One region of the Bacillus sp. T-10(2022) genome, then DNA from elsewhere that is predicted to be linked to it. Evidence: riboswitches for the same ligand, from Rfam matches in the RefSeq annotation. Region 1 holds a riboswitch; the other holds the start of a gene.

Region 1 (15,651 bases):
AGTCCTCAATATCGGTAAAGGGAGGTTCAGGATTGAGAAATTGTAAAGGTTACGTTTACCTTGAGCTGATGGCCGCATTTTCCATTTGTATTTTCCTGGTCCTTGCCATTTTACCGATTCTTGAAGAGTTAATGACGCATCGGAAAGATATTGCCGTAAGGACAGAAGCCCACCATTTATTATATGAAAGATTGACGGCGTTCATGGATGGGGAGATACAAGCAATTGGTCAGGAAATCTTCTACAAAAAAAAATCCTATGAATTGGTTTGGAAGGACCATGGGGATTTCCCGGGGATGATTGAAGGGTGTGTACGTTATGAAGATGAATCGGGTAATCTTGAATCCATTTGTGATGCTGCGAAAAAATGATGGCTTTACGATGATTGAAATGTTTTTTTCTTTAATGATATTAATGACGACGTCCCTTTTTGTTCTACAGCTTTTTTCAATCATTCACACCCAGATGGGGTCCGTTGATGAATTACATCCTAAAGAGTGGGAGGTCTTTACCATGCAAATGAAGCAGGAGGTCCGGAGTTCCAAAGCTCAGGATGTAATGGGAAATAAATTATATTTGCTGCTTTCAGATGAACAATTATCATCGTTTGAACAATATGAAAATAAGGTCCGAAGACGAGTGAATGGTATGGGGCATGAGGTCATCTTACAGAACATTTCGGAATTCGGGGTTGAGAAGGATGGCAGTGTCATTGTTATAAATATAACGGATAAAGCAGGGACTACTTTCAGTCGAAGATTTCATCCTTTCTTTAGGAATGTCACGAAAGTCGATGAATAATCAAAAAGGAGTCGTTTTCCCGATGGTCATGATTGTAGCGAGTGTTTTCATCATGTTCACGATACTAATGATCGATCAGTTTATCATCGATAAAAAGTTTTATAAAGAAGTGGAAGAATCGCTTGTGGCCGACCATCTTGTCCATTTAGCGATCAAGGATGTGACGGCAGAGTGGGGCGAAGAGATCCCCAAAATCATCCAGGGGGAAATTTCATACCCTAATGGTGTGGTGCGGTATACCTTAATGAAAGAAGAAGGTCCTTACGTCTATATCGAGTTTTCTTCCACGACTAAAAATGACCGTGAGGGAAGGGTCATCATTCAATACGATAAAGAAGTGGGGGAAGTGAAAGAATGGTTGGAAAAGCAGGCTGTGTAATACGCAAAATCAACACTCTTTCATAATGGAAAGCGACAGGTACACGTGTTCAGGGAACAAGCGAAGGAATAAAAGAAGCGTAAACGGGGCATACTTTGCATAGGGTGATGATTTTATATGTCTACAAACGCTTATATTAAATATCTGACTCAGCAACTTGTCGAGTATTTTAATCTGACGAAAAAAGAACGAAAAGAAAAGCGCCGTCACAGAAAAGAGGATAAAAATCATGGTATGTCCCATTGGTTTGGCATTGTCCCTTTTGCTTTGTCGATGTTCGTAAGGAAAAATATCAAAAAATAAAACAGATGTCCTGAACTTAGGGCATCTGTTTTTTTATTGTTCTTACTTATCCCAATGCCCTATCTGAAAGGTAAAATAATCCTCCGTTGATGATGGATATTCGGATGTTGGGTTCATATTGAGCTTTTAAGGCATCTTTTTCGGTAAAATAGCTCTCACTTTTTTCGTCCATATCCTTGTAAAAATGCTCCAATAAATTCAAGTCATTCTGCCAGCGAAGCATTGCTTCCTCTGCCCAGGAATGGTCATCATCCTCGAAACTGGTCCTGATGTATGTATCGAGTCTTGCCAATCCGCTCTTGGGCATGATGAGCGGTGAAAGCGTAAAGGAGTAATCCGGTATTTTTGGGGTGACCTTTATCGGTAAAACCCGATGGTGAAACCTTTCCATGATCTCACCTGAGATTAAATTCAGTCCGATCGACATGAAGGTATCCTTTTTACGGTCGCATTGATAGGATATTTTCACGTTCAGTGTCAGCCAAGGAAACAAAGGATTATTTCCCCCTTTTGATGGAGGGGTATCCTCAAAAAGTCTAGTATACCCAGCCAGCTTTTTGGTAGATTGAATAATCTGGTGAAGGCGAGGGGAGCCAAAATGAATCATTTCTCCCTTTAAATCGGATGGAGCTTGTTCTGGATCGGTAATGAAAGTCATCTGTGCTGGGTTCGGAACGCCACCTGTTTTTTCTAGATAATGCCAATAAAAGGGTCTGTTCATTAATTCTTTATCCATATCAATCGTCAATTGGACTGTAAGGTGGGTTGGTGCATTATCCAGTATTTCACAATCATTGGCTTTAAAGTAAGTTATTAAAAAATCATGAATTTCCCGTTGCTGCATGAACCTCACCTTCCTTCATTGATTGAGCGAATTGGATTAACGATGAAAAATTATCCATCTTGATTTTCATTTCGCCCTCTGTTTTGGATTCGCCGACCACATCAATCAAATATTCTTCAATGTTGTTAATATCCAGTTTGGTTAGAATATCATCCAATTCGCCGATTACTTTCTCGAATAAATTTATTTTTTCATATAATAACTTCAGAATATGTTCTTCTACTGTATTTTTCGTGGCAAAGTTATAAATCATCACATCTTCTTCCTGACCAAGGCGGTGTATTCGTCCAATTCTCTGTTCGAGCCTCATCGGGTTCCATGGCAGGTCAAAATTAATCAAGTGATGGCAAAACTGAAGGTTTATCCCTTCCCCGCCAGCTTCTGTTGCAATTAATACCTGTATATTCTTTTGGAATAATTCTCGCATCCAATCTTTCTTTCCACGCTTAAAACCGCCTCGGAAAGGAACTGAAGAAATTCCATTCTGCTGTAGGTACCATTGTAAATATAGCTGAGTTGCCCGATATTCGGTAAAGATAATGACTTTATCATCAATTTTCTTGATCAGTTCCAAAGCTTTTTCAGCCTTGGAGTTCTGAACCGTTTCATTCACTTTAGAAAATAAATCATCAAGCTTTGCCAAAAAGTCAGGGGAAGGCTGATCATATTTATTTTTCATATTCTTTAATGTATAAAAGACCGCCTCTCTGCTGCTGCATGCTTCCCTTTGGAGAGTGAGAGCCGAAAAGGCGCTTCCTTTAGAACCATCCGAAATAGGTTTGAATTTGGAAACTGCATCGTACAATGCTTGTTCCGTTGGAGAAAATTCAATGGTGATGGTCTCCACATGCCGTTTTGTCCATTCAATGCCAGTATCGGCCCGCCGGTTTCGAATCATGACAGTGTTGACAAGTTCCTTTAGGTGTTCATCTTCAATTATGTTCCGGCCTTTCCCTTTATACTTTTCCGAAAAAAGTGAGGCATTTCCCAAGTGGCCCGGTTTCAATAACGAAACTAGGTGGAAAATTTCCTCGACTTTATTTTGAATCGGAGTGGCTGTCAGGAGTAAACAAAATTTCTTTTTCAGATTTTGGACGAATTCATAGTTCTTCGTCTTATTATTTTTAAGTTTATGAGCTTCATCAATAATGATGAAGTCGTATTCCTGCTTGAAAATGATATCTCGATGTGGAGCGCGTTTCGCTGTATCAATGGATGAAATGACCACATCACAGGAGTCCCAAACATAACTTTTTCTCTGAACGACTGCCGGTATATGGAACTTGGTATTCAATTCAAAAGCCCATTGTGTGACAAGGGAAGCCGGAACAAGGATCAAAACTTTTTTTACAAGGCCCCTAATCATATACTCTTTTAGGATCAATCCAGCTTCAATTGTTTTTCCGAGCCCTACCTCATCAGCTAAAATGGCCTTTCCATTCATCTTTTCCACCACTTGCTTGGCTGCTTCCAATTGATGCGGAAGCGGGGTTAACTGCGGAAGGTGCTTGGGCGCCTGTAAACCTTCAAAATCAGGGATGATAAGATTTTCCTCCATTTGAACCGCCAGCTTATAAAGCTCCCAATTTCCCCATGGACCGTCATTTTCCATCTTTTGCAGAAACTCGTCATTCCATTCAGAATTAAAGGATATATTGATTTTCATAGAAATAACTCCCTCTTAAATCATAATTTCCTTAATAAAAGGTCAAAACCCGAACATTTCATATGTGAAGTAAGAAAAATATTTCTCTTCAAAAGATATTGCAGAGATAAGTTTCTTAGGGTAGGATATAAGTATATTTAGAAAATTCCAATTTCCAAACGCTACAAAGAATCTTTGTACATCGATTTTGCAGTTCGCGTTTTCTTAGTATGGGCTTTAGGCTCCTAATTTATCCAAAATTACTGAAGGAGACCGATCAAACGGTTTCTGAAGTTTCAGGAGAATTGGCAGAGAATGCATTCCACGATGATCAGGGGTTTTACCGATGCTTGGTGGCTTATTGGCTTCCTTTCATTGGTAGACCATTTATATGCGGGTGAAGATAAGGGGAGAGACTACGGATGTAGCGCCGAAGGAGCAAACTTAGCAGTGAATCTCTCAGGCAAAAGAACTCTTATTGGACGCAACTCTGGAGAGCGCCGCCCATTTTGGGACGGCCACCAAAGGGGAAAACCTATTACATAGGTAAACTTTCAGGTTTCAGGACAGAGAAAAAGCTCAAACGGGCTTTCTCTGTCCTTTTTTGTGCTTTTTTCACATCATGAATCAGGATATCTGATGCGTAATGACAAGAAGCTTTTGATAATGAAGCCAATTAATTTTAAAAAATCTGAAGGGGGTCATTTTTTGACCAATTTAAAAAGAACACCACTATTTGAGGTTTATCGTGAATACGGAGGTAAAACGATTGATTTTGGCGGCTGGGAACTTCCTGTCCAATTTTCGGGTATAAAGGACGAACATGAAGCCGTACGTACAAAAGCGGGGTTATTCGATGTTTCCCATATGGGAGAAGTCGATGTTAAGGGTCCCGGGAGCCTTTCCTTTTTACAGAAGATGCTGACTAATGATATATCAAAGCTGAAACAGGGTGGTGCCCAATATACCGCCATGTGTTATGAAAACGGAGGCACGGTTGATGATCTCATCGTGTATAAAAGGGCTGAGGATGACTATCTGCTCGTGGTCAATGCAGCGAACACAGAAAAAGATTTCAATTGGCTGCAAGCTCATTTAACGGAAGATGTCCAAATTAAGAATGTATCTAGTGACTATACACAGCTGGCACTTCAAGGACCATCTGCAGAGAAGATTTTACAAAAACTATCGGGAAATACTGCTTTAAATGAAATTGGATTTTTCAAGTTCAAGGAAAATGTCATGATTAACGGTATCTCCACGATGGTATCCCGTACTGGATACACTGGTGAGGATGGCTTTGAGATATATAGTGACAGTGAAAATGGTCCTGCCCTTTGGAAGGCGATTATGGATGCCGGAAAGGAAGAGGGGGTTCAGCCGATTGGTTTAGGTGCTCGTGATACCCTGCGTTTTGAAGCGAAACTGCCGTTGTATGGGCAGGAGCTTTCAGCGGACATCACCCCGATAGAAGCCGGGATTGGTTTTGCAGTAAAAGTGGATAAGGAAGTTGATTTTTTCGGGAAAGCCGTTCTTGCTGAGCAAAAGGAGAAAGGAGCTCCCCGCAAGCTTGTGGGAATTGAAATGATTGACCGTGGCATTCCACGTCATGGGTATAAGGTCTACAGCGGTGATAAAGTCATTGGTGAGGTCACGACCGGTACCCAATCACCAACGTTGAAGAAAAACGTGGGTTTGGTACTTATCCATAAGGAATTTTCGGTGCTGGATGCGGAAGTCGAAGTGGAAATCCGTTCCAAACGTTTGAAAGCCGTTATAATACAAACACCTTTTTATAAAAAACCACGTAAATAGAGGGGAATGGTCATTAGATGAAACATCGTTATTTACCCATGACAGAGCAAGATAAACAAGAAATGCTGAAAGTGATAGGTGTATCCACTGCTGAAGAACTTTTCAATGATATCCCTGAAAGCGTTCGTTTTCAAGGAGAATACGATATCAAGCCTGCTAAATCGGAACCTGCATTAATGAAAGAATTATCAAGGCTTGCTGCCAAGAATGCGGATCTTAAAAACTATGCTTCCTTCCTTGGTGCGGGTGTCTATGACCATTATGCACCGATCATCGTCGATCATGTTCTATCCCGTTCTGAATTTTATACGGCGTATACACCTTATCAGCCTGAAATTTCACAGGGCGAGCTTCAGGCCATCTTTGAATATCAAACGATGATATGTGAATTGACGGGCATGGATGTGGCTAACTCCTCCATGTATGACGGCGGAACAGCGCTGGCTGAAGCAGCCATGCTTGCTTCAGGACAGACACGACGCAAGAAGATTCTCATTTCAGGAGCCGTTCATCCTGAATCAAAAGAAGTCGTGAAGACCTATGCGAAAGGGCAACGCGTGGAAGTGATCGAAATTCCTTATAAAGACGGTGTGACGGACTTAGCTGCTTTAAGGGAATTGGCGAATGAGGACATTGCAGGAGTGATCGTGCAATATCCAAACTTTTTTGGCCGCATCGAGCCATTGAAAGAAATGGAAGAAATCATTCATGGAGTCAAGTCGATGTTTATCGTTTCAAGTAATCCGCTTGCATTGGGAGCTTTGACATCTCCTGGTGCACTTGGTGCAGATATCGTAACGGGGGATGCTCAGCCATTCGGCATTCCAGCGGCATTCGGTGGACCTCATTGTGGATATTTTGCCGTTACTAATAAACTTGTTCGGAAAGTTCCGGGCCGACTCGTCGGTCAAACGGTGGATGAAAATGGAAAAAGGGGATTTGTACTGACGCTTCAAGCTCGTGAACAGCACATTCGCCGTGACAAAGCCACATCCAACATTTGTTCCAATCAAGCTTTGAATGCCTTGGCAGCTTCTGTTGCAATGACCGCGCTTGGTAAAAAGGGTGTCAAAGAAATGGCCGTGCAAAATATTCAAAAGGCGCATTATGCGAAAAAAGCAATTATGGCAAAAGGGGTGGAAGTGATATTCGACGGTCCTTCGTTCAATGAATTTGTCATTAAACTGCCTGCTTCGTTTTCAGAAATCAATAAAAACCTTTTTGAAAAAGGGATGATCGGCGGCTTTGATTTAGGGACGGTTTATCCTGAGCTGAAAGACCATATGCTGGTTGCGGTAACTGAACTTAGAACAAAAGAAGAAATTGATGCACTTGCGCAGGAATTGGGGGATCAACATGAATAATAAAGATCAATCACTCATTTTTGAAATCAGTACTTCCGGTCGAATCGGGTACAGTCTGCCAGAAATGGATGTTGCAACTATTCCGCTCGAAGAAATTCTTCCTGCCGACTACATCCGTGAAGAAGAGGCAGAGCTGCCTGAGGTGTCCGAACTGGATATCATGCGTCACTATACAGCACTCTCCAAACGGAATCATGGGGTGGATTCGGGTTTTTATCCGCTGGGTTCATGCACGATGAAATATAACCCGAAAATAAATGAAAACGTGGCACGCTTCAACGGCTTTGCCCATATCCATCCATATCAAGATCCGGCTACCGTACAGGGAGCATTGGGCCTATTATTTGATTTGCAGGAACACTTAACGGAAATCACCGGGATGGACCAAGTGACATTACAGCCTGCAGCAGGTGCTCATGGTGAGTGGACAGGGTTAATGATGATTCGCGCTTTTCACGAAGCGAATGGCGATACAGAACGGACGAAAGTGATTGTACCTGATTCTGCACACGGTACGAATCCTGCCTCTGCCACTGTTGCCGGACTTGAAACGATTACAGTGAAATCCGATGAAAATGGATTAGTCGACCTTGAAGATTTAAAGCGTGTTGTCGGACCTGATACGGCGGCCTTGATGCTGACGAACCCCAATACATTGGGATTGTTTGAAGAGAACATTTTGGAAATGGCACAACTTGTCCATGATGCAGGTGGGAAGCTTTATTATGACGGAGCCAATTTGAATGCAGTCCTATCAAAAGCACGCCCGGGTGACATGGGCTTTGATGTGGTTCACTTAAATCTCCATAAAACATTCACAGGTCCGCATGGCGGCGGCGGTCCGGGTTCCGGTCCAGTAGGGGTGAAGGCGGACTTGATTCCTTACTTGCCTAAACCGCTTGTGGTCAAACAAGGCGAGCAATTCGTTCTTGATTATGATCGTCCGCAATCGATTGGCAGGGTAAAACCTTATTATGGTAATTTTGGGATAAATGTGAGGGCGTATACGTACATTCGTTCAATGGGTCCGGATGGCCTTAAAGCCGTCACCGAGAATGCGGTCATCAATGCCAATTATATGATGCGCAGGTTGGAACCTTATTTTGACCTTCCATATAATCGTCATTGCAAGCACGAATTCGTATTAAGCGGACGCCGGCAAAAGAAATTGGGGGTAAGGACTCTCGATATAGCCAAAAGATTGCTGGATTTCGGGTATCATCCTCCAACCATTTACTTCCCGTTGAACGTGGAAGAAGGAATGATGATAGAACCGACTGAAACCGAGTCAAAAGAAACGCTGGATGCGTTCATCGATGCGATGATCCAGATTGCCAAGGAAGCGGAAGAAACTCCTGAAATCGTCCAGGAAGCTCCGCATACAACCGTTATAAAGCGGCTTGATGAAACTCTTGCTGCAAGAAAACCTGTTCTGCGTTATCAAGCCTAGATTGATAGCTTATACGAAAAAAATCCCTGCCTGCCGGCGGGGATTTTTCATGTTTATGTAAGATTTCATTAAAGTCCAACAGTTAACTTTCTTTTCCTTGAGCTATTGAATTAAAAAGAGCCCATGCGGAGATGGGGTCTTATTTCTTTGCTTTGATTTTCCCGGTCCACATTTTGAAACCGCCCTTTAGGTGAAAAAGTTCCCTGTAGCCCTTTTTGTATAGCATGGCTGCAGCTCTGCCGCTGATGATTTCGCTTTGAGCGTACAAATATACAGGCTTGTCCGGCCTAATTTCGACCAAGCGTGTTTTCATTTGAGTCATAGGGATGTTTCTTGCGCCTAAGATATGACCATTATCGAAATCATTCGGTTCCCGCACATCGATTAGCTGCACTTTTCTGTAGTTAGCGATAAATTCGTCCTGTGTTAGTGTTTTAACGATTTTACGCTGGCGGTACCAATTAAAAAGTGAATACGCAATAACCACTCCTAAGATGATGAGCAGTGTATATAATATTTCCAAACATAAAAACTCCCTTCTACCTTAACGAATACAGACAATCTTTATTATATAATTGCTTTACCCAATAATCAAAAAGAATTTTCATCAAATTCTTCATGACTTGATAGCACTTTCTTTTTTAGAGTGTTAAAGTCTGTTAAACTACTACATGTGAGTTTTTTGTGGGGGATTGAAAAACGTCTATCGAAACGAGGGGTAAGGATGACTAAAGAAAAATGGGGTTTTATAGATTCGGGGTATTGTTCACCGGCTTTTAATATGGCGCTGGACGAAGCCCTGTTAAACTGGCAAAGCAAAGGGGAAATTCCGCCGATCATACGCTTTTACGGCTGGGATCCAGCGACATTGTCGATCGGTTATTTTCAAAAGGCAGAAGCGGAAATTGATATGGGAGAGGTAAAAAGGCAGGGCCTTGGGTTTGTTCGCAGGCCAACAGGAGGACGAGCGGTACTGCACGAGCATGAATTGACTTATAGCGTAATCGTTCCAGAATCCTATCCGGGAATGCCGACTACCGTTACAGAAGCTTATCGTGTCATTTCTGAAGGAATATTAATGGGGTTCAGGAACCTGGGATTGGATGCTTATTTTGCAGTGCCTCGAAGCGATCAGGAAAAAGCGGCTTTAAAATCGCCCAGGTCTTCCGTCTGCTTTGATGCTCCAAGCTGGTATGAACTGGTCGTTGAGGGCAGGAAGGTCGCTGGCAGCGCTCAAACCAGGCAAAAAGGCGTCATCCTTCAGCACGGGTCCATTTTGCTTGAACTTGATGATGATAAGCTCTTTAGCGTATTTAAATTCTCAAATGACAGGGTAAAAGAAAGAATGCAAAAAAACCTAAAAAACAAAGCTGTGGCCATAAATGACATTGCCGGGAGAAAGATTACCATCCCTGAAGCGAAAGAAGCTTTTGAAAAAGGGTTTGCCGAAGGACTTTCGGTCGATTTAAAGCCATACGTCCTCACCGAAAAGCAATTGCTGGAAGTGAAGGCCATTGCAGAAAGCAAATATGAAAGCGATGAATGGAATTTCATGAGATAGAGGAAGCATAATTAGAGTGGATAATAAAAAAGTTTTTTCAGATTTGTTTGACCAAATAACACATCCCTTGCAGGGATAAGCCCTAAAAGGGATGGGGAAAAAGCAAGGTCCAAATTAATTGAAATCTGATGAAAAATTATTGTAAATCGACATTTTCCTCCCTTTTGCTAACTATATTAATTGATTTACCGTTTGACAAAATTAAAAGTCATTCAAAACAAACACAATATATAGTAGTTGAAATATTTAATGCAACACTATATGTTGATTTTTGAGTTTCGCTATGATAAATTTAGGGTACTTGTTAAGCGAAACGGACATGTAAGGCTACATAAAGATTTTTGCGGCAGCAAGAACGGATCTTGAAACATATAAAGGAGAGGGAATTATGTCGGTTGTAATAAAAGAAGCTTTAAAGGTTGATCTAGAAAGGTTGAATAAGGATATTTCTTTATTTCCCCAGGTTCACCCTGTAACGGCTGATATGAAAATGGCGCATAAGGGAGTGTCCCGTCTAGTCATGCTTGACCGCTATTCTTTTAAGGATACTGAAAAAATCACACTCTCGGCAGGCGATTTCGTCGTGTTGACGATTAAGGAAGATCCGAAATTCCCGGCAAGGGGTCTCGGCTACATCGTTGAAATTGATTGGGAAACCAAAAAAGCCAAGGTATTGGTGGATGAAGAATTCCGTGGCGTATTGGATAATCCGGAAGAAGTGGAGACGGGAATTGTAAACCGTCCGTTGGATATAATCGAAAAGCCGCTTGAAATATACTATGAACAAATTGCGAAACGTAATGCAACGGGATTGGCATCAGTGGAAACCACGGAAGAAAAGAGAACGGAATGGTTCAATAAATTCTATGAAGAATTAAAGAACCTTAATTTCGTCCCGGCAGGCCGAGTATTATACGGTGCGGGTTCCAATACGGATGTTACTTATTTCAACTGCTATGTAATGCCATTCGTACCGGATTCACGTGAAGGGATTTCAGAACATAGGAAACAAGTGATGGAAATCATGAGCCGCGGCGGCGGAGTGGGAACGAACGGGTCGACACTGCGTCCTAGAAACACTCTGGCAAAAGGGGTAAATGGAAAATCCTCCGGTTCAGTCTCATGGCTTGACGATATTGCAAAACTGACGCATCTAGTTGAACAGGGCGGTAGCAGACGGGGCGCGCAAATGATCATGCTTGCTGATTGGCATCCTGATATTGCAGAGTTCATCATTTCTAAAATGCAAAATCCGAGGATTTTGCGTTACCTAGTGGAAAATACTAAAGATGAAGCCATCAAGAAATATGCGACGGATAAATTGAAATTCACGCCGCACACGGAACAGGAAACGGCTATGTATCAAGGGATCATCAATTATAAGGAGATTCCTGGCCAAGGCGGATTTAGCGAGAAAATCATTAGGGATGCAGAGGAAAAGCTCCGTACAGGGGGAACGTACAGTGTCCATAATTCTGATTTTCTGACTGGAGCCAATATCTCGATTTGCCTGACTAAGGAATTCATGGAAGCGGCTGAACAAGATGCGGAATACGAATTGCGTTTTCCTGATGTTGAAAGCTATAATGCCGAAGAAATGGCCATTTACAATGAAGAATGGCATAATGTCGGTGATGTTCGCGAATGGGAGAAAATGGGTCACAAAGTCCGTGTTTACCGTAAAATCCGAGCTAAAGAGCTTTGGAATTTAATAAACATTTGTGCAACATATTCTGCTGAACCAGGTATTTTCTTTATCGATAATGCTAATGAAATGACGAATGCCAAAGCATACGGTCAACAGGTCGTAGCCACGAACCCTTGTGGAGAACAGCCATTGGCCCCATATTCAGTATGTAACCTTGCGGCCGTCAATCTGGCTGAAATGGCTGATAAAGAAAGCAAAACGGTTAATTTCGAGAAACTTAAGCAGACTGTCGAAGTCGGTGTACGTATGCAGGACAATGTCATTGACGCAACTCCTTATTTCTTGAATGAAAACAAAAAACAGGCACTGGGCGAGCGACGGGTTGGACTTGGTGTAATGGGTCTGCATGACCTTTTGATCTACTGTGAGACGGAATATGGCTCTGAGGAAGGAAATATCCTGGTTGACAAGGTGTTTGAAACGATTGCGACGACAGCTTACAGGGCTTCCGTGGAACTTGCTAAAGAAAAAGGCAGTTTCCCGTTCCTGATCGGGTCAACGGACAAAGAAACCGATGAGCTAAGAACACGTTTCACACAAACCGGATTTATGGAAAAAATGCCTGTAGATATCAGGGAAAGTATTGCTGCACATGGCATCCGTAACTCTCATTTATTGACAGTGGCTCCTACAGGAAGCACAGGAACGATGGTTGGGGTATCAACAGGTCTTGAACCATATTTCTCCTTCACGTATTTCCGCAGCGGCCGTCTTGGTAAATTCATTGAAGTGAAGGCTGACATTGTACAGGAATACTTGGACCGTCATCCAGAAGCCGATACAGAAGAGCTTCCAAAATGGTTCATTTCCGCTATGGAATTAGCTCCAGAAGCACATGCTGATGTTCAATGCATCATTCAACGCTGGATTGACAGCTCAATCAGTAAAACGGTAAATGCTCCAAAAGGATATACTGTCGAACAAGTTGAAAAAGTATATGAACGTCTATACAAAGGCGGAGCAAAAGGCGGTACTGTATATGTGGATGGCAGCCGTGACAGTCAGGTTCTTACGCTCAAAGCGGAAGAAAACCAAATGGACGAGCAGCTTGAAATGGATGAATTGACAGATGTGGAAGTAAAGAAAAAAGTCGTATTGGTCGATACGATAAATGAACTGCGTTCGACTAACGTTACGATTGGGTCGGAAGTGGGCAACACTTGCCCGGTGTGCCGTAAAGGCGAAGTCCAGGAAATGGGCGGATGCAATACTTGCACGAATTGCGGAGCACAATTAAAATGCGGGCTATAAGCTGATGTAAGGGAAGTCGTTAAGTATGCTGCAAAGCTATCTTAACGGCTTTTTTAGTGTCTTAAAAGTTGTTATTGACAGTCTGTTCAATTACATGCCAATAGAGAAGACCGAATCATCGTAAATTCGGTCTTCTTTTTGCGTTCAATCAACCATTTTCATTTTGCTGCCCTATTTCCTTTTCGGCTAGATATTGGTTGCCATCTTTCAATACCGAAAATTCATCGACCGAGTCTCCAGGTATATTCCTTGGATTTGGAAATTTATTATCTGTTTGGACGGTGATCGTTTGTTTTCCCATTCCATTTGTCAAGAAGTCTCGTTTATTAGCCATATCGCATCTCCTTCATTTTGAATTTCCAAGTAAAAACAATCATGAGGATAAAAGAATAAAGAAAAACTATCCTTATGAATTAGATTGTGTAGTTCGATTGAAAGTATGAACAAATCGAAAAAAGAATGGAGATCGAAATGAAACCATTTATGCCACAGTTAGTATATATCGAGCCCAGGGCACTGGAATACCCGCTTGGCCGGGAATTGAAAAAGAAATTCGAAGATTTGAACATTGAAATCCGTGAGACCACATCGCATAACCAAATTAGGGATCTTCCTGGGGAAAATGATTTGCAAAAATATCGTGTCGCCAAATCGACGCTTGTGGTAGGAATAAGAAAAACATTGAAATTCGATTCTTCAAAGCCATCTGCTGAATATGCCATCCCTCTTGCTACAGGGTGTATGGGGCATTGTCACTATTGCTATTTACAGACGACTCTCGGATCGAAACCATATATTCGGACATATGTGAATCTTGACGAAATTTTCGAGGCAGCCGAAAAATATATAAATGAGAGAAAGCCTGAAATTACCCGTTTTGAGGCAGCCTGTACATCGGATATCGTCGGAATTGACCATTTGACACATTCTTTAAAAAGGGCCATAGAATATTTTGGAAAAAGTGAATATGGGGTTTTAAGGTTCGTAACTAAATTTCATCATGTCGACCATCTGTTGGATGCTGAACATAATGGAAAAACGAGATTTCGGTTCAGTATAAATTCGCGTTTTGTGATAAAGAATTTCGAGCCAGGCACTTCGAGCTTCGAGGAAAGGATGGAAGCGGCACGCAAAGTGGCAGGTGCCGGATATCCCCTGGGTTTTATCGTAGCTCCAATATATCGTCATGAAGCATGGAAGGAGGGCTATCACGAATTATTCGAACGATTGAGTGAGGCGTTAAAAGGGGTGGATATACCGGATTTGACTTTTGAATTAATCCAGCATCGGTTCACTGGTCCAGCAAAAAAAGTGATTCAAAAAAACTACCCGAAAACAAAATTGGAACTGGACGAAACGAAGCGTAAATATAAATGGGGCCGATATGGCATTGGTAAATATGTTTATCAAACCGAAGAAGCCGCAGAACTGGAAACGACCATTCGTGGGTATATCGCGGAATTTTTCCCGAAAGCGGAAATTCAGTATTTTACCTGATTAAGGCAATTTTCTATCTAAAACTGTCATAAATTCCTCTAATCCTGCTTAGAAATGTAAAGACCGGATTAGGGGAGGGCAGCTATGATTATTGACGGCGTTTTTTCCGGAGGCGGGATTAAAGGCTATGGTTTAGTGGGAGCCCTGCAGGAATTAGAAGAACGGGGATTTGTATTCCATCGGACAGCCGGTACAAGTGCAGGATCCATAATTGCAGCTTTCGTGGCAGCTGGGTACACCGGAAAAGAAATGGAAAAGCTATTTATTGATATAGATTTAAGCGGCCTGCTGGATAAAAGGCGTGGTCTTTTGCCTATCCCGCTTGCCAAATGGCTTCTTGTATACTGGAGACTTGGCCTTTATAAAGGCGATGCATTGGAAGGTTGGGTTGCCAGTAAACTTGCCGAAAGGAATGTAGTCACCTTTAAGGATGTTCGACCGAAATCCCTTCGTATCATAACCTCTGACATCACAAATGGGAAATTGGTGGTTCTGCCTGATGATCTACCGAACTATGGCATTGATCCGATCACTTTTCCAGTTGCAAAGGCAGTAAGAATGAGTTGTAGCATTCCTTATTTCTTTGAGCCAGTCAAACTCGATGTCGGAAAAAGCAAGTTACTTTTTGTTGATGGAGGTGTTTTAAGCAATTTTCCTATGTGGTTATTCAATTCAGATCATGTAAGGAAGGAACGGCCGGTCATAGGCTTGCGGCTGAGTGTCGATGAGATATGGAAACCGCATGAGGTGGATAATGCGGTTGAATTATTTTCCGCACTATTCAAAACGATGAAAGATTCCCATGATGCACGATATATCTCCAAGAAACACGTCCATAATATTGTATTTATCCCGATGAAGGGAATTTCTGCAATGGATTTCAATCTGAATGATGAACAAAAGGGTGAATTGATGAAACGGGGCAGACAGTGCACGAAAGAATTCCTTAAAAATTGGACTTATTGATGATGAATAAAAAAATCGGGCTCTTAAAAAGAAGCCCGATTTTTCTTTTTATTCTTTTTCCCTTCGA
Region 2 (15,651 bases), 2.5 Mb from region 1:
GACTGCGAGCAGTAGCCGCAATCTTCGGGACATAATCCTGATTTCGTATTGATGATCATATTCAATTTAACTTTGTTCCCATAATGATGCTTGCGTATCAAGTAGGCTGCATTCAAAATTTCCAAAACCTCTTCGTCTGGGGCTTGTACGATGGATAATGCCTCTTCCTCCGTCACTTTATATCCTTTGATAACGTTCTCCGCTAACATCTTCCAATCCCTTACCAATGTTTCCAAAACTATCCCTCTTTTCTTTATTGTGTGCCGAATCGCTGGTTTATGGATTCCTTGACTATGCAATTCCTAGAAAAGGAGCATAACCCGGTCTGGTAAATAAAGACCAGCTGTCTGCAATATATCCACCTGATGCTCCAACCGCGAGTGTCTCCATCTCCAATCCACTTTCCCTTCCAACCGCATGTGCACCATCAACCACATTGGGGAGCACTTAACATTTAGCAGTATCAATACTGCCTGCAATGTAAATAAATTTGTTAACCTATAATATTTTAAGTTAACATATCGATAGAATAATAACATACTAACAAATTATTATTCAATGGTCTTTTTTCAATATTTTCCTAGTCTGTCCTTTAAATCCCGATAAAGCTGGCCTTTTATATGTTAACTAAATAATAAATTAGTTGACATATAAAATAAGAATCAGGCAAACTAATAGTGGGCATTTTGCCAGCACTTTTGAAAAAGGAGGTTAAAAACTTGAAAGCAAGGACGATTTCCTATGTGGCCCTTTTTACCGCGTTAACTGCCATTGGCGCCTTTATTAAGATACCTATCCCTTACATACCATTCACACTGCAAATTCTGGCAGTCTATTTGGCAGGCGCATTATTGGGGCCCCGGCTTGGGATGCTCAGTCAGTTATGCTACGTCTTGATCGGACTTATCGGGGTGCCCGTGTTTGCTGAAGGCGGGGGATTCGGCTATATATTCAAACCTACATTCGGCTATTTGCTCGGATATATACTGGGAGCCTATGTAAATGGATGGCTGATCAACCGGTTTTCCCTCTCCACGATTCGTTCCATATTCTTTGCTAATGCCGCCTCTTTGCTGACAGTTTACCTTTTCGGCTGCATCTGGCTGTATGGTGCGATGAAGTGGATTGTTGAAACGCCGTTTTCCATCAACCAGACGGTTCTTTACGGCTTCTTGTTACCTGTACCCGGTGATTTAATGCTATGCATTCTATGTGCTGTCATCATTCAACAAGTACGTCCGCGCATTGCAAGATATATAAACGTAAAGGAGCTGAATCATCCATGGGCCAAGCCTACTTTATAACCGGAACTGGCACGGATATTGGAAAGACCATCGTCACGAGCGCACTTTATCTGTCTCTTCAAACATTGGGAAAAAGCGTCACGATATTCAAGCCATTTCAAACTGGAATCAATGAGGAAAATCATACATACCCGGATATATCTTGGTTTGAGCAGGAACTCGGTGTAAAGGATTCAGGGTTTTACACACTGAAACCGGAAACCTCCCCACATTTGGCGATTAAATTAACCGGCAGTCTTATCGATGAGAAGAAAGTCGTGGAAAGGGTTCATGAACTTGAGGAAATGTATGACATCGTATTAGTCGAGGGCGCTGGCGGATTGGCTGTGCCGCTTATTGAACGAACGGAAGGTTTCTATATGACGGCGGATTTCATAAAGGATTGCGGCATGCCTGTCCTCTTCGTATCCACAAGCGGTTTAGGGGCGATTCATGATGTCGTGACGACCCATTCTTATGCCCAAGTCCACGATATAAACGTGAAAACCATTTTGTATAATCATTACCGGCCGGAAGATCGGATTCATCAAGACAATATCGAAACCATTGAAAAGCTGACTGGGCTGAATGGCCTCGCCTGCATCCCAACACTGGCCGATGTTAGAAAAGACTTGAGGATCTGCATCCTTGATTTACTTAGTGATCAAGATTATACCCAACAACTGAAAGAGGTGTTCAAGGCATGAACAGTCAGGATTTAGAACAATGGGATAAGGAATATGTATGGCATCCGTTCACACAAATGAAAACGTATCGGGAAAGCAAACCGCTGATCATCGAACGCGGCGAAGGCAGCTACCTGATTGATGTGGAGGGTAAACGCTACCTCGACGGCTATGCTTCATTATGGGTGAACGTGCACGGACATAACGAGCCGGAATTAAACGGCGCCCTAATTGAACAAGTGAATAAAGTCGCACACTCCACACTGCTGGGATCTGCGAATGTACCATCGATCTTACTGGCAAAAAAACTAGCCGAGATCACTCCTGGTTCTTTATCGAAAGTCTTCTACTCCGACACGGGATCAGCCGCAGTGGAAATCGCCCTTAAAGTTGCTTATCAATATTGGCAGAATATCGATCCCGTCAAGCATCAGAATAAAAACAAATTTGTCTCACTTGACGAGGCATATCACGGCGATACTGTCGGAGCTGTAAGTGTGGGCGGAATGGATCTATACCATAGAATCTTTAAGCCCCTCTTATTTCAACGGATTTCCGCCCCTTCACCATATGCCTATCACATGACTGAGTATGGAGATCAAGAAGCCGTGAAAAACCATTGCTTGAAGGAACTGGAGAAGTTACTGCAGAAACAATCAGAGGAAATTGCAGGATTGATCATCGAGCCGCTTGTGCAGGGAGCAGCAGGCATCATAACCCATCCCCATGGCTTTTTGAAAGAGGTCGAGCAATTATGCAAAAAGTACAATATCCTCTTAATTTGTGACGAAGTGGCTGTAGGATTCGGTCGAACCGGTACAATGTTTGCCTGCGAACAGGAAGATGCCGTACCCGATATCATGTGTATGGGCAAAGGGATCACTGGGGGATATATGCCACTCGCCGCCACTATCATGAACGAGCAGATCTTTCAATCCTTCCTGGGGGAACGGGAAGAACATAAAACCTTCTATCACGGTCACACCTATACAGGAAATCAGCTTGCCTGTGCACTGGCACTGAAGAATATCGAGCTGATGGAAAGCCGCAATTTAATTAAAGACATCCAGAAAAAATCTAAATATCTATCACAAAGACTGCAAGCGCTATACGAACTCCCGATAGTCGGCGATATCCGCCAGCGCGGCTTCATGATTGGAGTGGAAATCGTCAAAGACCGCCAAACAAAAGAAACGTTCACCCTCCAAGAGAATGTCGTTTCCGGAATCATCCATACAGCACGGGAAAATGGCCTGATCATTCGGGAACTTGGTCCAGTCATCACGATGATGCCGATCCTTTCCATGTCAGAAAAGGAACTCGATTTCATGGTCGAAACCGCCTACCGTGCCATTAAGGAAGTCTCCATTCATAAAGGATTGATTCCAGCAGCTAACTGATATACAAAGAACCGGAAGAGCAGAGCTCATCCGGTTCCTTCTATACTTTGTAGGGACTTCGTGAAGAAAGATCACAGATATTACATTGTATTCAAGGAACGTAATACTATTTATGCTGAAAATTTAAGGATTCTAAAGTAAATAACCCTAATGATTCCTTTCTTTTTCTGCCCGTTTTTCAATCTTAAGGGTGTACCTTTTACACGAATTTGGATTGTCCATAAATTTTGCATCGTATTTAAATGGACTTTTTTGCTAATTTCATAATTTTTCCAATTTACCCATCCTGTCTACATCATATATTTTTCTCCTTATAAAAAAGAAAAGAAAGGTCATCCTAATGGAGTAATTCCAATAATGACATAAGGAGAGAAGCTACATGCCTCAACAACAAATTGATATCAATCAATTAAACCAAGCAAAAGCAAACGTTACCCTAACACAAACCTTACTTTCACAAGCAATTGAAAAATCTTCCTCTGATCCAACCTTGGCACAAGAAGCCATTAAACAAGCTGCTCAAGAAATCGCGCAAGCCCAGTCTTCCGTAAATCAGGTTTACAGTGCAGTACAAGCTCAGCAAGCGGAATGATTTTGGGAAAATGAAAATAAAACTGGCCTATCCCAATTGAGGAATAGGCCTTTTAATAACGAATGTTTTTGGTGCATCCAAGCTTTTTCAGACCCACTTCTTTAAAGGCGGTATACTTTGAGGGAATTTAAACGTATTGTACGGATCATATCTCGTTTTCACTTCCCGAAGCCGCTTGAAATTTTCTCCATAGTACGCAGTTGGCCAATCTTCGATGAGGATATCCGGCCAATTCACGTAGTCACCTGTAGTATATGGTGACAAAGCGCATTTAAGTTCTTTAATCCAATGGATGTTTTGCCGCTCTTCTTCTGGATTCGTCCATGTAGCCAGATACTCCTGGGCGATGATGGCATCCCGATAATAAAAAGCCGTTTCATTTGGGGCCACACGGCCAGCGGCCCCTCCTAAGGATTGGTGCCAAATGGCTGCATTTTCATTTGGAACGTTTTCCAAAAAATGCTTCATCGTCAAGATTGCTTGCCGTTGAAAAGGTTTTTCTATGAAAGACCCCGACCGCTTGCGATGGGCCGGTCGATTTCCACTTGGATCATTAAAGAATTGCACAGCATCAATGTACGGAACTTCCTTTATCATGATATTTGCTGGAGAACCTGCTCTCGTCAAAGGCTTTAGAAGCTGCTGCAACCTATATGATGGCCCAACAAATTCACCTTGAGCGATAATTTGGTTTACTTCCTTTGACTTGAATTCGATTTCTGAAGTTAAACACTCTTCAACTTGAGGGGCCCAATCCTGCCAGGCTTCAAACACCGCTTCAAAATCTTCCCATCCCCATGTGACGGAGAAAATCGATACCCTTGATACGGGGTGTACCCTGAAGGTAAGAGAAGTGACTATGCCAAAGTTTCCCCCTCCTCCCCCGCAGCATGCCCAAAATAAATCACTATTAATTTTCCTATTTGCTTTAATGAGTTTAGCGCCCCTCTTTCCGCACGCCCTTACCATTTCTATTTCAAGCAAATTGTCACAAGTAAGTCCAAAGCGTCTCGATAACATACCTATTCCACCGCCAAGCGTAAGGCCTACAAGACCAACACCGCTTTCGGTCCCAGCCGGAATCGTCGTGCCATACTTCCATAGCATATTATATACTTGACCTAAATCAGCTCCTGCTTCGATTTTTGCAATCATTTTTTCACGGTTGACCTTGATATTGTACATTTCACTTATATCAATGATTAGACCGCCATTCACTAATGAAAAATTTTCATAACTATGCCTGCCGCTCCTAACCCGGAAAGGTGTATGATTTTCCCGGGCCCACTTCAATGAATTCAACACATCATTGGAATTTTGACAAAACACAATGACCTTTGGGAATTTAGAAAAACTTAAGTTATTATTTATCCTGGCATGCTCATACTCAGCATCATTAGGTGTAACGACCCGCCCGGTAAGCTTTGTTCTTTCCAAAATATAACCCCTTCCTCGGGTAAGATGATGTTACATCCTATGAAAAAATCTGTCAGGAAGACACATTCCATAAGCGACCCACTGCTGGCATCCCTTGTTACGGGGGCTAATTAGCTTTACTCGTGAATTTCGCTGGTTTACTCGAGTTTCGCAGCTTTACTCGTGAATTTCGCTGGTTTACTCGTGAGTTTCGCGGTTTACTCGTGAATTCCGCTGGTTTACTCGAGTTTCGCAGCTTTACTCGTGAATTCCGCTGGTTTACTCGTGAGTTCCACTGGTTTACTCGTGAGTTTCGACGATTTACTCGTGAATTCCGCTGGTTTACTCGTGAGTTTCGCGGTTTACTCGTGAATTCCGCTGGTTTACTCGAGTTTCGCAGCTTTACTCGAGTTTCGCTGGTTTACTCGTGAATTTCGCTGATTTACTCGTGAGTTTTGCCGTTTTACTCGTGAATTTCACTGGTTTACTCGTGAATTCCGCTGATTTACTCGTGAATTCCAACAATTGATCACCAAAGACAAAAAAGCCCTTCTCGAATTAAGAGAAGGGCTTTCCAATAGAGTTGCTTATCCCGAAATTTCATCATCGGATTTAGCATCCAATGGTGTTCGTTTATCCATTTTCAGGATGTAATAACTTGCCACGACCAAGGCTAGGAAAACGATTCCGACAACCAAGGAAATCCTTGTACTAGGATTGATCCACATACCGACCAGCACCATAAGTAAAAAGGCTATTGTCGCATAGTTACTGAAAGGGGCCAACGGCATCTTGAACGGATGCTTCTCCATTTCAGCGGCATTTACCTTTCTGAATTTAAGCTCACTGATCAGTAAGACAAACCATGGAATCATCCCGGGCAATACACTCGCACTGTACACATAAAGGAATAATTGCGGCGGTGCAAGGTAATTCAGGATAACCCCGATGCCCAATCCTAAAAGTACAGCGATCGTACAATATGCCGGCACTCCATTTTTAGATACTTTAGCAAAGATTTTCGGAGCTTGGCCATTCAATGCAAGTGTGTAAAGCATACGCCCTGCACTGAAAATACCACTGTTGCATCCAGACATTGCCGCAGTGATTACGACAAAATTGATGATTCCTGCTGCTGCTGTGATACCTATTTTTGCAAAGGTTGAAACGAATGGGCTGCCTAAGTCATCCAGTTGATCCCAAGGGAAGACTGTCACGATGACGAATATGGCGCCAATATAGAAAATTAATATGCGCCATATGATTGATTGGATCGCTTTTGTTACGGTCTTCGTTGGGTCTTTCGCTTCTCCGGCTGTGATGCCGATAAGCTCAACGCCTTGATAGGATGCCACGACAAGGGAAAGCGCAAAGAAGAATCCTGTCCAGCCTCCCGTAAAGAAGCCGCCATTTTCCCAAAGATTCGATAATCCAATCGCATCCCCGCCATTCCCTATTCCAAAGAAGATAAGGCCAACGCCGGCAACGATCATCAATACAATCGTTATGATTTTTATAAGCGCAAACCAGAATTCAAATTCCCCGAAGGATTTGACGGAAATGAGGTTGGCCGCCCCCAAGATGACCATGGCGACCACACCTGGTATCCAGGCCGGTAACTCCGGGAACCAATATTGCATATACAACCCAACCGCGATGATTTCGGACATTCCGACGATTACCCATTGAAACCAATTGCTCCAAGCAGTCATATAACCTGCCAAAGGATGTATATAGCTGCTCGCAAAGGTTGCAAATGAACCTGTAGTCGGTTCTAAATAAAGCATCTCACCCATGGAACGCATGATGAAAAATATAAAAATACCTGCGATGGCATAAGCAAGCATTACAGAGGGCCCGGTCCATTTGATCGTGCTCGCCGATCCCATGAATAACCCGACACCGATGGTTCCGCCCAAAGCTATCATTTGAATGTGACGTGCTTCCAGCCCTCTCTTTAATTCCTTGTTCGACATGTTTAACTCCCCCAGATGCAATATCGGTAATGCTTTTCTATCCTTACCACGAACGACTCTCTATTAATTATTGCGATTAGAAATGCTCTATCGAAGAAAAAATATCAATAACACTTCAATTATGTTTTCTTATCTTATAATAGTAAATATTCTGTAAAAATACAATTGTATTTTTGAAATAAACAGTTGCCAAATATATCTTGGCAATTTCCCTAATCTAAAAATATCATTTCAAAAAAATGATGATCAATATTTCATAATAGTGATCATCCAAAAAATAAATTTTTCAAGTACCTTAATAAAAATTAAGATCACTATAAAACTGCAGATATTGCCTTTTTCACTTCAAAAAAACTTGTTGACCTACCGAAAAATAGATGATAGAATTCCAATATTATTTTATAAGCATAATGAATGATTCAGCAGTGGTAGATTATCACTGACGACATTTATTCACAACCGCATACAAGCAAGCGATGAATGCTATGGATGACACTATAGCAGGAGCAGCTTCTGGAGAGACTGTACAAGATGCAGCGCCGAAGGATTCACAATCTCAGGCAAAAGGACAGAAGAGTAACGAATGATAAAATTGTTATTCTGAACCCTTTAAGAGATTGGTATTATCCAATCTCTTTTTTTTATTGTCCATTTTGTGGTTGGACTAAAAACAACAGCTTTAAAACCAATGGGAAAGGCAAGCTGGACGAAAAAATCACGTCCCTCTCTCCAAGACCATGCAGGTAAACTCATTCACTACCAAGACAATAAAAAAACGGGGGCGTAGGAATTGGCTAAACAAGAATTAAAAAGAGATTTAAAAAATAGACATGTACAACTGATTGCAATAGGAGGAACCATTGGCACCGGATTATTTTTAGGTTCCGGAAAAGCCATACAATTGGCAGGTCCTTCTATTTTATTTTCCTATCTTATAATAGGGATTGCCTTGTTTTTTGTGATGAGGGCACTAGGTGAATTGCTCTTATCCAATGCAGGGTATGCATCATTCACTGAATTTGCAACCGAATATGTCGGTCCATGGGCCGGCTTCGTGACAGGCTGGACATATTGGTTCTGTTGGATTATGACCGCAATGGCCGATATCATAGCTGTCGGCGTCTATATACAATATTGGTTCGATATCCCTCAATGGATTCCGGCTCTAATATGCCTGGTCATTCTTTTAGGATTGAACCTATTGACCGTTAAGTTATTTGGTGAATTGGAATTCTGGTTTGCCATCATTAAAGTAATTACGATCATCGCCTTGATCATCGTGGGAATCATCCTTTTGATCATCGGCTTCAATACCAATACCGGAACGGTTTCCCTAACCAACCTATGGAATCATGGGGGCATGTTCCCCAATGGCATTTCCGGATTCCTGTTATCTTTACAACTGGTCGTCTTCTCATTTGTCGGTGTCGAATTGGTCGGGGTTTCCGCAGCAGAAACGGCAAACCCGAGAAAGAACATTCCATCTGCCATCAATAAAATCCCTGTCCGGATTTTACTTTTCTATGTTGGTGCACTATTCGTCATTCTCTGCGTCAACCCATGGACACAACTGGATGCCACGAGCAGCCCATTTGTAGAGGTCTTTGCGTTAATCGGCATTCCTGTCGCTGCAGGGATCATCAACTTCGTCGTTTTGACTTCCGCTGCTTCTGCATGCAACAGCGGTTTATTTTCAACGAGCCGAATACTTTATACGTTAAGCAGGAATGGCGAAGCCCCTGCTAAACTGGAAAAATTAAATAAACAGGCGGTTCCGGGCAATGCCTTATTAACATCCACAATCGTTGTATCAATAGGGGCATTATTAAGCAAGCTGATACCGGAACAGGCATTTACTGTCGTGACGACCATCAGTGCCATCTGTTTCATATGGGTATGGAGCATTATCTTGATCTCCCATATCAAATATTCGAAAACAAGGCCTGACCTAAGAGCCGAATCGACTTTCAAGGCTCCTTTTACACCCTTTGTCAATTACGCCATTTTAGGATTATTCCTGTTCATCCTTATTGTTATGCTATTCGCTGAAGCTACACGACTATCACTGCTCTTGACCCCACTCTGGTTCATACTCTTGGTGATACTATATAACTATCGGAAAAAAAGATAGCTAAAGGAAAAAAGCCTTGAACTCACTATGAATTCAAGGCTTTATCTGTCTTATGAACATATCAGGGTTCGGCTGTCTGCGCACAGTTGCTCAAATATATCAGGCAACTGCATTAAATTTTATATCAAAATAGTGTAAGCTAATATATATTATCGGACCTTTTCCGTCATGTATGAATTTTTCATTCCGGTTTGGTTCACCCATCCATCAGTGGCATTGAAGAATAAACCCCATTGGTGGGCGTTTCACTTTATTAAAACGGAGGGGTTTGTTTATGAAGATTATATATATTCTTACTCTAGTTCCTTTTATAGGCATACTAGGATTTCTGCCTTTTGTTAATAAAATAGAACCATATGTATTAGGGATGCCTTTCAATATGTTCTGGATGGCTATGTGGGTGGTCCTTACCTCTGCCATACTGGGCATCATGTATAAGCTGGATCCCAGGAATCGGGAAGGTGACCAGGAATGAATATTGCTCTCTTAATCATTTTAGCATTCTTACTTCTATCGATATTTTTAGGCATACGCTCTTCAAAAGGAAAAGATATGGACTTGGAACAATGGACGGTGGGCGGACGCGGTTTTGGTGCGATATTCGTCTTTCTGCTGATGGCCGGGGAAATCTATACGACCTTCTCCTTCCTTGGCGGCAGCGGCTGGGCTTATGGCAAGGGCGCACCCGCTCTATATGTTCTAATTTACATTACTTTGTCTTACGTATTATCCTATTGGCTCCTGCCGGAAATTTGGAGATATGCCAAGGAAAATAAACTGATGTCTCAATCCGATTTCTTTGTAAGCAAATATAAGAGTCCCGGTTTAGGAGTTTTGGCTGCGCTTGTCGGTGTGGTGTCGATGATTCCAGTGATCGTCGTGCAGCTGAAAGGATTGGGGATCATTGTCTCAGAAGCATCTTATGGTGCCATCTCTATGTCTGAGGCAGTTTGGATGGGGGCGATCAGCCTTACCATTTATGTGATGATCTCCGGTATACACGGATCAGTTTGGACAGCGGTCATTAAAGATATCATGATGGTTGCCATAATAGGATTTTTGGGGATTTATCTGCCGATTCATTACTTTGGCGGATTTCAGCCGATGTTTGAAGCGATTGATGCGGCCAAGCCTGGTTTTCTAAAGTTCCCAGATCAGGGACTTAGCGTATCATGGTTCATCTCCACGGTAATATTGCTCGTATTCGGTTTCTATATGTGGCCCCAGGTTTTCAGCGCTGTTTATTCAGCACGCAGCGGCAAGGTATTTCGAAAAAATGCCATTATCAGCCCATTATATACACTCATGCTGTTATTCGTCTTTTTCGTTGGGTTTACAGCTATATTGAAAGTGCCCGGACTCGTTGGGGCAGATGCAGACCTGTCATTGCTGCGCCTTTCGATCGAGACCTTTGATCCATGGTTTATAGGCATAATCGGCGGAGCTGGATTGTTGACCGCATTGGTGCCGGGATCCATGCTTTTGATGAGCGTCGCTACACTGCTCGCGAAAAACGTCTATAAGGAATTTGCACCTGCAGTATCCGATCGCCATGTTGTACGATTGGCAAAGTTCCTTGTTCCAGTCATTGCCCTTATAGCCGTCTACTTCACCTTAAACGGCGGCGAAACGATGTCGGCATTAATTCTTATGGGATACAGTCTCATCACACAGCTTTTCCCGTCCCTTCTCTTTAGTCTGAAAAGGAACAATCCGATCAATAAATTTGGCGCAATCGCCGGCATCATTACCGGATTGGCCATCGTAATCTGCATTACACTCAGTCAATCGACAATAGGGACCTTGTTTCCATCCTTGCCACAAGCAGCGAAAGATTTGAATGTGGGAATCATCGCATTGGCAGTCAATTTCATTGTGATGATGACAGTAAGTCTTGCTTTCAGAAAGCACGCGGTTCAGTTGGAACCTAAATCCGTTAACGATATATGAAGGTTATTTTGGATAATAAACATCGGAAGGCTCAGTCAAAAGACTGAGCCTTCCTTATTATCGACATCCAAAGCATAATGTCCTTTTTCTCAAGATTGATTATAGGAAGTCTCATTTTAGACTATTAATCTTTTCTGTTTATAAACAAATCCCCTATTTTAACTAATAAATACAATGAAAAAATAATCATCAAGGTTCTGGATACTACCAGGCCATCAATAGCTAAGTCATATCCACCTCTTAATAAGGCTTCCGGATTAAAGCAAAAGGTAATCGATATTACGAAAGCTATTAAAATCAGGATAACACCGAACTGAGATCTATTTGACATTTACATTCCGCCTCATATTATATATTTTACAAATAATAGCATTTTTATTGGAAATAATCTACATTTATTGTCAATGGGGATATCTCAGTTGCAATAAAAATCCAAAATAAATAGCCACCCTAATAAAGAATGACTATATATCATGAAATATGAAGCTTTCTCAGTAAAATGCTAATGCTTACGAGCCAAATACTCGAATTTCACGCTTTTACTCGGGAGTTTGGCGCAAATACTCGTAGTTTCACGCTTTTACTCGGGAGTTTCATGCGCGTTAAGACTCATTTCCTTTATGCCCCGTACCTTTAATAATCCACTAAAGCCTTCCTGCCATCATTCAATGCTTTGACCATTTCCTTGTATTCCTGCAAATCTTGTTCCAGTTTTTGTTTTCTATTTACAATCATTCTCGTAACCTCTTTAGGGGAGGGCCCGCCTTGAATGCTTCTAATTTCCACAAAATACTCGGGGGAGATTATTTTTTTCCATTCATCTTCTGCTATGTTCACTGAAACGAATTCATTGATGATCTTGTTGATTTCTTGTGTGTCCCAATCATATAGCTCTTTCCCTTCACTAATTGACCGTTTTGCAATTGTACTTGCTATGGAGTGGGCTTTTCTAAAGGATATGTCGTAATCTCTTGATAGGGTATCCGCTAATTCAGTAACCGTTATACAGGATTTTGCGGCCATTTTCTTTGTGTGTTCTTCATTTACTTTCAAAGTCGACATGACGGCATACATTAGTTTCATGACACGTCCTGCATTCGAAAAAGCCCGATATAAATGCGGCTGTAAATCATCTTCCGTATCGACGATATCACCAAATGGTGTATTGTGGATCATATTCATTGCAGCAAGTGCATCACCATAAGCACTGCTTGCAATCGAACGGGAATGTTCAATGGAGACTGGATTTCTTTTTTGCGGCATGATGCTGCTCACTTGAACATAAGGGTCCGCCACATGAAAGGTTCCAAACTCCCTTGTCACATGCTGCAGGAAATCTTGAATCCATCTTCCGGTATTGACCATGCACGTCATGATGGCAGTTGCGGTTTCCAATAAATAATCCGCCCCGCCAATCGAGTCATAGGAATTCTCAATCACCGAATCAAATCCAAGCAGTTCAGCAGTACGTTTCCGGCTGATCGGAAAACCTGTGGTCGTTAATGCGGCCGCGCCCAAAGGGGATTGGTTAACCGTTTCATAGGCTGCCCATAATCGGCCAATATCCCTTTGAAGAACATCATAAATGGCTAAAAAGTAATGTCCCATTGTAGTCGGCTGAGCCGGTTGGGTATGCGTGTAACCTGTAATATAGGTTTCCGTATGTTTTTCAGCCTGCACCAAGAATGCTTCACTCAATTGGTTTGCATAGCCAATCAATTGAAGCAGATGACCTCTCAAAACAAGCCGGTACATCGCAACGCCCATATCATTACGACTGCGGCCGATATGAATCTTTCCTGCAAGCTCATGACCGATTTCCTCACCGACCTTTGCCTCCATCATGAAAAATAAGTCCTCGAATTGAGGCTGATAGATCAATTGCGCGAGATCTGTTTGAGCCACTTTCCGAATCCCATCAAGCATGGTTTTCGCCTCTTCTTCTTTAATGATCTTTTGTTCCGAAAGCATGATGACATGTGCCCGATGAATATCGAACATTGCATGAAATAAGTAATCTCTTTGATCATTAAAAACAGGCATCAGAAGCTCTCTAGCATAGGTTTTTCCGGGAAAGGCACTACCTTCATTTTTGATAAATTCTTCAAGCCTGCTCATCTTTGAACCTCCGATTTATAAAGCTTTTTCCGCTTTGATTCCAAAAAACTTGTTCGAAATAAAGAGAACGATTACAATCAGCGTGATTTGAATCATCCCATAGGCAGCTGCCTGCCCCATATTGAACATCCGAAGCTGATTCATGATTTCAATGGATATGGGCCTGTTTGAAATTGTGTACAACAGGACCGAGGTCGGGAATTCCCCTACAGATTCGATAAATGCCAATAATGTCCCTGATAAAACACCAGGCATAATAATCGGGAATATGACTTTTCTGAAGGTATAAAACCACTTTGCCCCCAAGTTTCTTGCTGCTTCTTCAATCGAGTCATCCAGCTGCTCCAGAACGGCGTTAGTCGAACGGACAACGAGCGGAATATGCCTGATGAAATAGGCAAGCGGCAAAATCCAAAATGTTCCTACCAATATTTGACCAAAGGAAAAAATGCTAGGTTCATTGAATGCGAATATCAAGTTCATCCCTATGACCGTTGCAGGCAACGCCCAAGGAATCATGACTAGAATATCGACAAAGCTTTTCCCGACGAATTTCCGTTTAACAAGTACATAGGACGCTATGACCCCAAACACCAGATTTGCCAACGTAGCAATAACCGCCATCAGTAAACTATTTCGTAACGGTTTGAAGATATTAGGGTCTTCAAACAAAAGCCGGTAATTTTCCATATTAAATACTGTTGGATATGTTTGAAATGTCCAGGTTCCATCAGGCACTAGTGAAAGCAATAGAATCGTAAAGTGCGGTAAAAGCAGAATAATTACGCCGATGATACCCGTTAAGACCATCACCCATTTCATAAACGGGTTCTTCACTTCATTCCTGTGTGCGCCAATTCCTTTCGAAGCCATGCGATAATCCTTCCTATTCTGATACCAACGCATGAATAATAGAAATGAAATCGAAACGATGGATAGAATGACGGATTGAGTAGCGGCAATTTCCATATCACCATTGATTTTTGAAAAATAAATTTGCAGGCTCAACACCCTGTATCCGCCAGCTAATAAAAACGGGGCACTGAAAGAAGCCATCGATATCATGAAAACAAGTAGAGAAGCGGCAACGATGGCAGGTGTCAATAATGGAAATGTAACCTTCCAAAAAACCTTGATTTTATTTGCACCTAAGTTATAAGCCGCTTCTTCAAGGGACGGATCTATTTTATTGATTGCAGCTGATACGGTCATATAAAAATAAACATACATCGTATAGGCATGCACGATAAGGATTCCCGATACCCCGCCAATCTTGAATGGAACCTTCTCGAGACCAAACAGGTCCTTGATGGCATTTGGAATCAATCCCGATTCTCCATATAAAAACATAAAGGCCATGACCCCTACCAATGATGGAAGGACAATCGGCAAAATCGCTGCTGATGAAAAGAAGCTTCTGCCGGGAAAATCGTAACGGTTAAAAATGAATGCGAGCGGAATGCCAATCAAGGCACTGACCAATACACTCAATAAGGATATATAAACAGAATTCCATAGAGCCTCTAAGTTCGTTTTCGATTCCTGTACGAAGAAGTCCTGATAATTCCCAAGGGATATCGTTCCTTCTTTTTGCAGACTTTCTATAAAGGTCCTCAACGATGGATAGAGTACATAAGCTATGAGCACCAATGCAACTGGTATAAGGAGCCAAACCGTCAATCTCGTATCACGATTTTTAATCATGGCGCATCACCGCTTATGACAGGGATAAGACGCAGCTGTTTCTCAGGAAGCTGGACATACACTTCCTTTCCTTGATAAAAGTATCCAAAATCATAAGTGTTAAATACGTCGACCCTTAGTAACACGTCTTGAACATCCACCATGACATTCACAACAGATCCAAAGAATTGGACGGAATTTATTTTACCTTTAAAGATATTCTTTCCTTCCTCGGTCACATCCAGAAATCTGATTGCTTCAGGACGAATCGAAACAGCAAGGTCATCATCAGTCTGTAAGATCGAAATTCCGTCCCTAGCTTGATTTGGTACATGCAATTTAATCGGTTGTTCACTATTTTTAAGGGCAACCTCTATATTATCTTGTTGGACTTTTTCGACTTGAACGGGCAATAG

Evidence for each region. Region 1 has a riboswitch for glycine ahead of gcvT (glycine cleavage system aminomethyltransferase GcvT). Riboswitches for the same ligand answer to the same signal wherever they lie in the genome.
Region 2: it holds a riboswitch for glycine, as region 1 does, so the genes downstream of both, OSJ91_RS03270 (amino acid permease) here and gcvT (glycine cleavage system aminomethyltransferase GcvT) in region 1, are expected to answer to the same signal.

The regions. Positions count from the first base shown of each region.
Region 1 covers NZ_CP113518.1:3,767,452-3,783,102, reverse strand. Annotated here, with positions in the region: gene comGD (competence type IV pilus minor pilin ComGD) at 1-46, shown strand, start outside; gene OSJ91_RS18440 (hypothetical protein) at 33-371, shown strand; gene comGF (competence type IV pilus minor pilin ComGF) at 319-801, shown strand; gene comGG (competence type IV pilus minor pilin ComGG) at 794-1,180, shown strand; gene OSJ91_RS18425 (YqzE family protein) at 1,298-1,483, shown strand; gene OSJ91_RS18420 (YqhG family protein) at 1,530-2,327, opposite strand; gene OSJ91_RS18415 (DEAD/DEAH box helicase) at 2,305-3,993, opposite strand; glycine riboswitch at 4,370-4,457, shown strand; glycine riboswitch at 4,461-4,544, shown strand; gene gcvT (glycine cleavage system aminomethyltransferase GcvT) at 4,681-5,787, shown strand; gene gcvPA (aminomethyl-transferring glycine dehydrogenase subunit GcvPA) at 5,805-7,151, shown strand; gene gcvPB (aminomethyl-transferring glycine dehydrogenase subunit GcvPB) at 7,144-8,601, shown strand; gene OSJ91_RS18395 (rhodanese-like domain-containing protein) at 8,741-9,124, opposite strand; gene OSJ91_RS18390 (lipoate--protein ligase family protein) at 9,326-10,162, shown strand; gene OSJ91_RS18385 (vitamin B12-dependent ribonucleotide reductase) at 10,551-13,121, shown strand; gene OSJ91_RS18380 (hypothetical protein) at 13,270-13,455, opposite strand; gene splB (spore photoproduct lyase) at 13,593-14,618, shown strand; gene OSJ91_RS18370 (patatin-like phospholipase family protein) at 14,703-15,584, shown strand; gene OSJ91_RS18365 (SA1362 family protein) at 15,608-15,651, opposite strand, start outside.
Region 2 covers NZ_CP113518.1:679,747-695,397, reverse strand. Annotated here, with positions in the region: gene bioB (biotin synthase BioB) at 1-209, opposite strand, end outside; gene OSJ91_RS03305 (hypothetical protein) at 292-435, opposite strand; gene OSJ91_RS03300 (biotin transporter BioY) at 720-1,304, shown strand; gene bioD (dethiobiotin synthase) at 1,283-1,990, shown strand; gene bioA (adenosylmethionine--8-amino-7-oxononanoate transaminase) at 1,987-3,369, shown strand; gene OSJ91_RS03285 (hypothetical protein) at 3,749-3,961, shown strand; gene OSJ91_RS03280 (FAD-binding oxidoreductase) at 4,049-5,398, opposite strand; gene OSJ91_RS03275 (amino acid permease) at 5,965-7,353, opposite strand; glycine riboswitch at 7,857-7,935, shown strand; gene OSJ91_RS03270 (amino acid permease) at 8,144-9,484, shown strand; gene OSJ91_RS03265 (DUF3311 domain-containing protein) at 9,759-9,959, shown strand; gene OSJ91_RS03260 (sodium:solute symporter family protein) at 9,956-11,434, shown strand; gene OSJ91_RS03255 (hypothetical protein) at 11,559-11,765, opposite strand; gene argH (argininosuccinate lyase) at 12,068-13,552, opposite strand; gene OSJ91_RS03245 (ABC transporter permease) at 13,568-15,256, opposite strand; gene OSJ91_RS03240 (ABC transporter ATP-binding protein) at 15,253-15,651, opposite strand, start outside.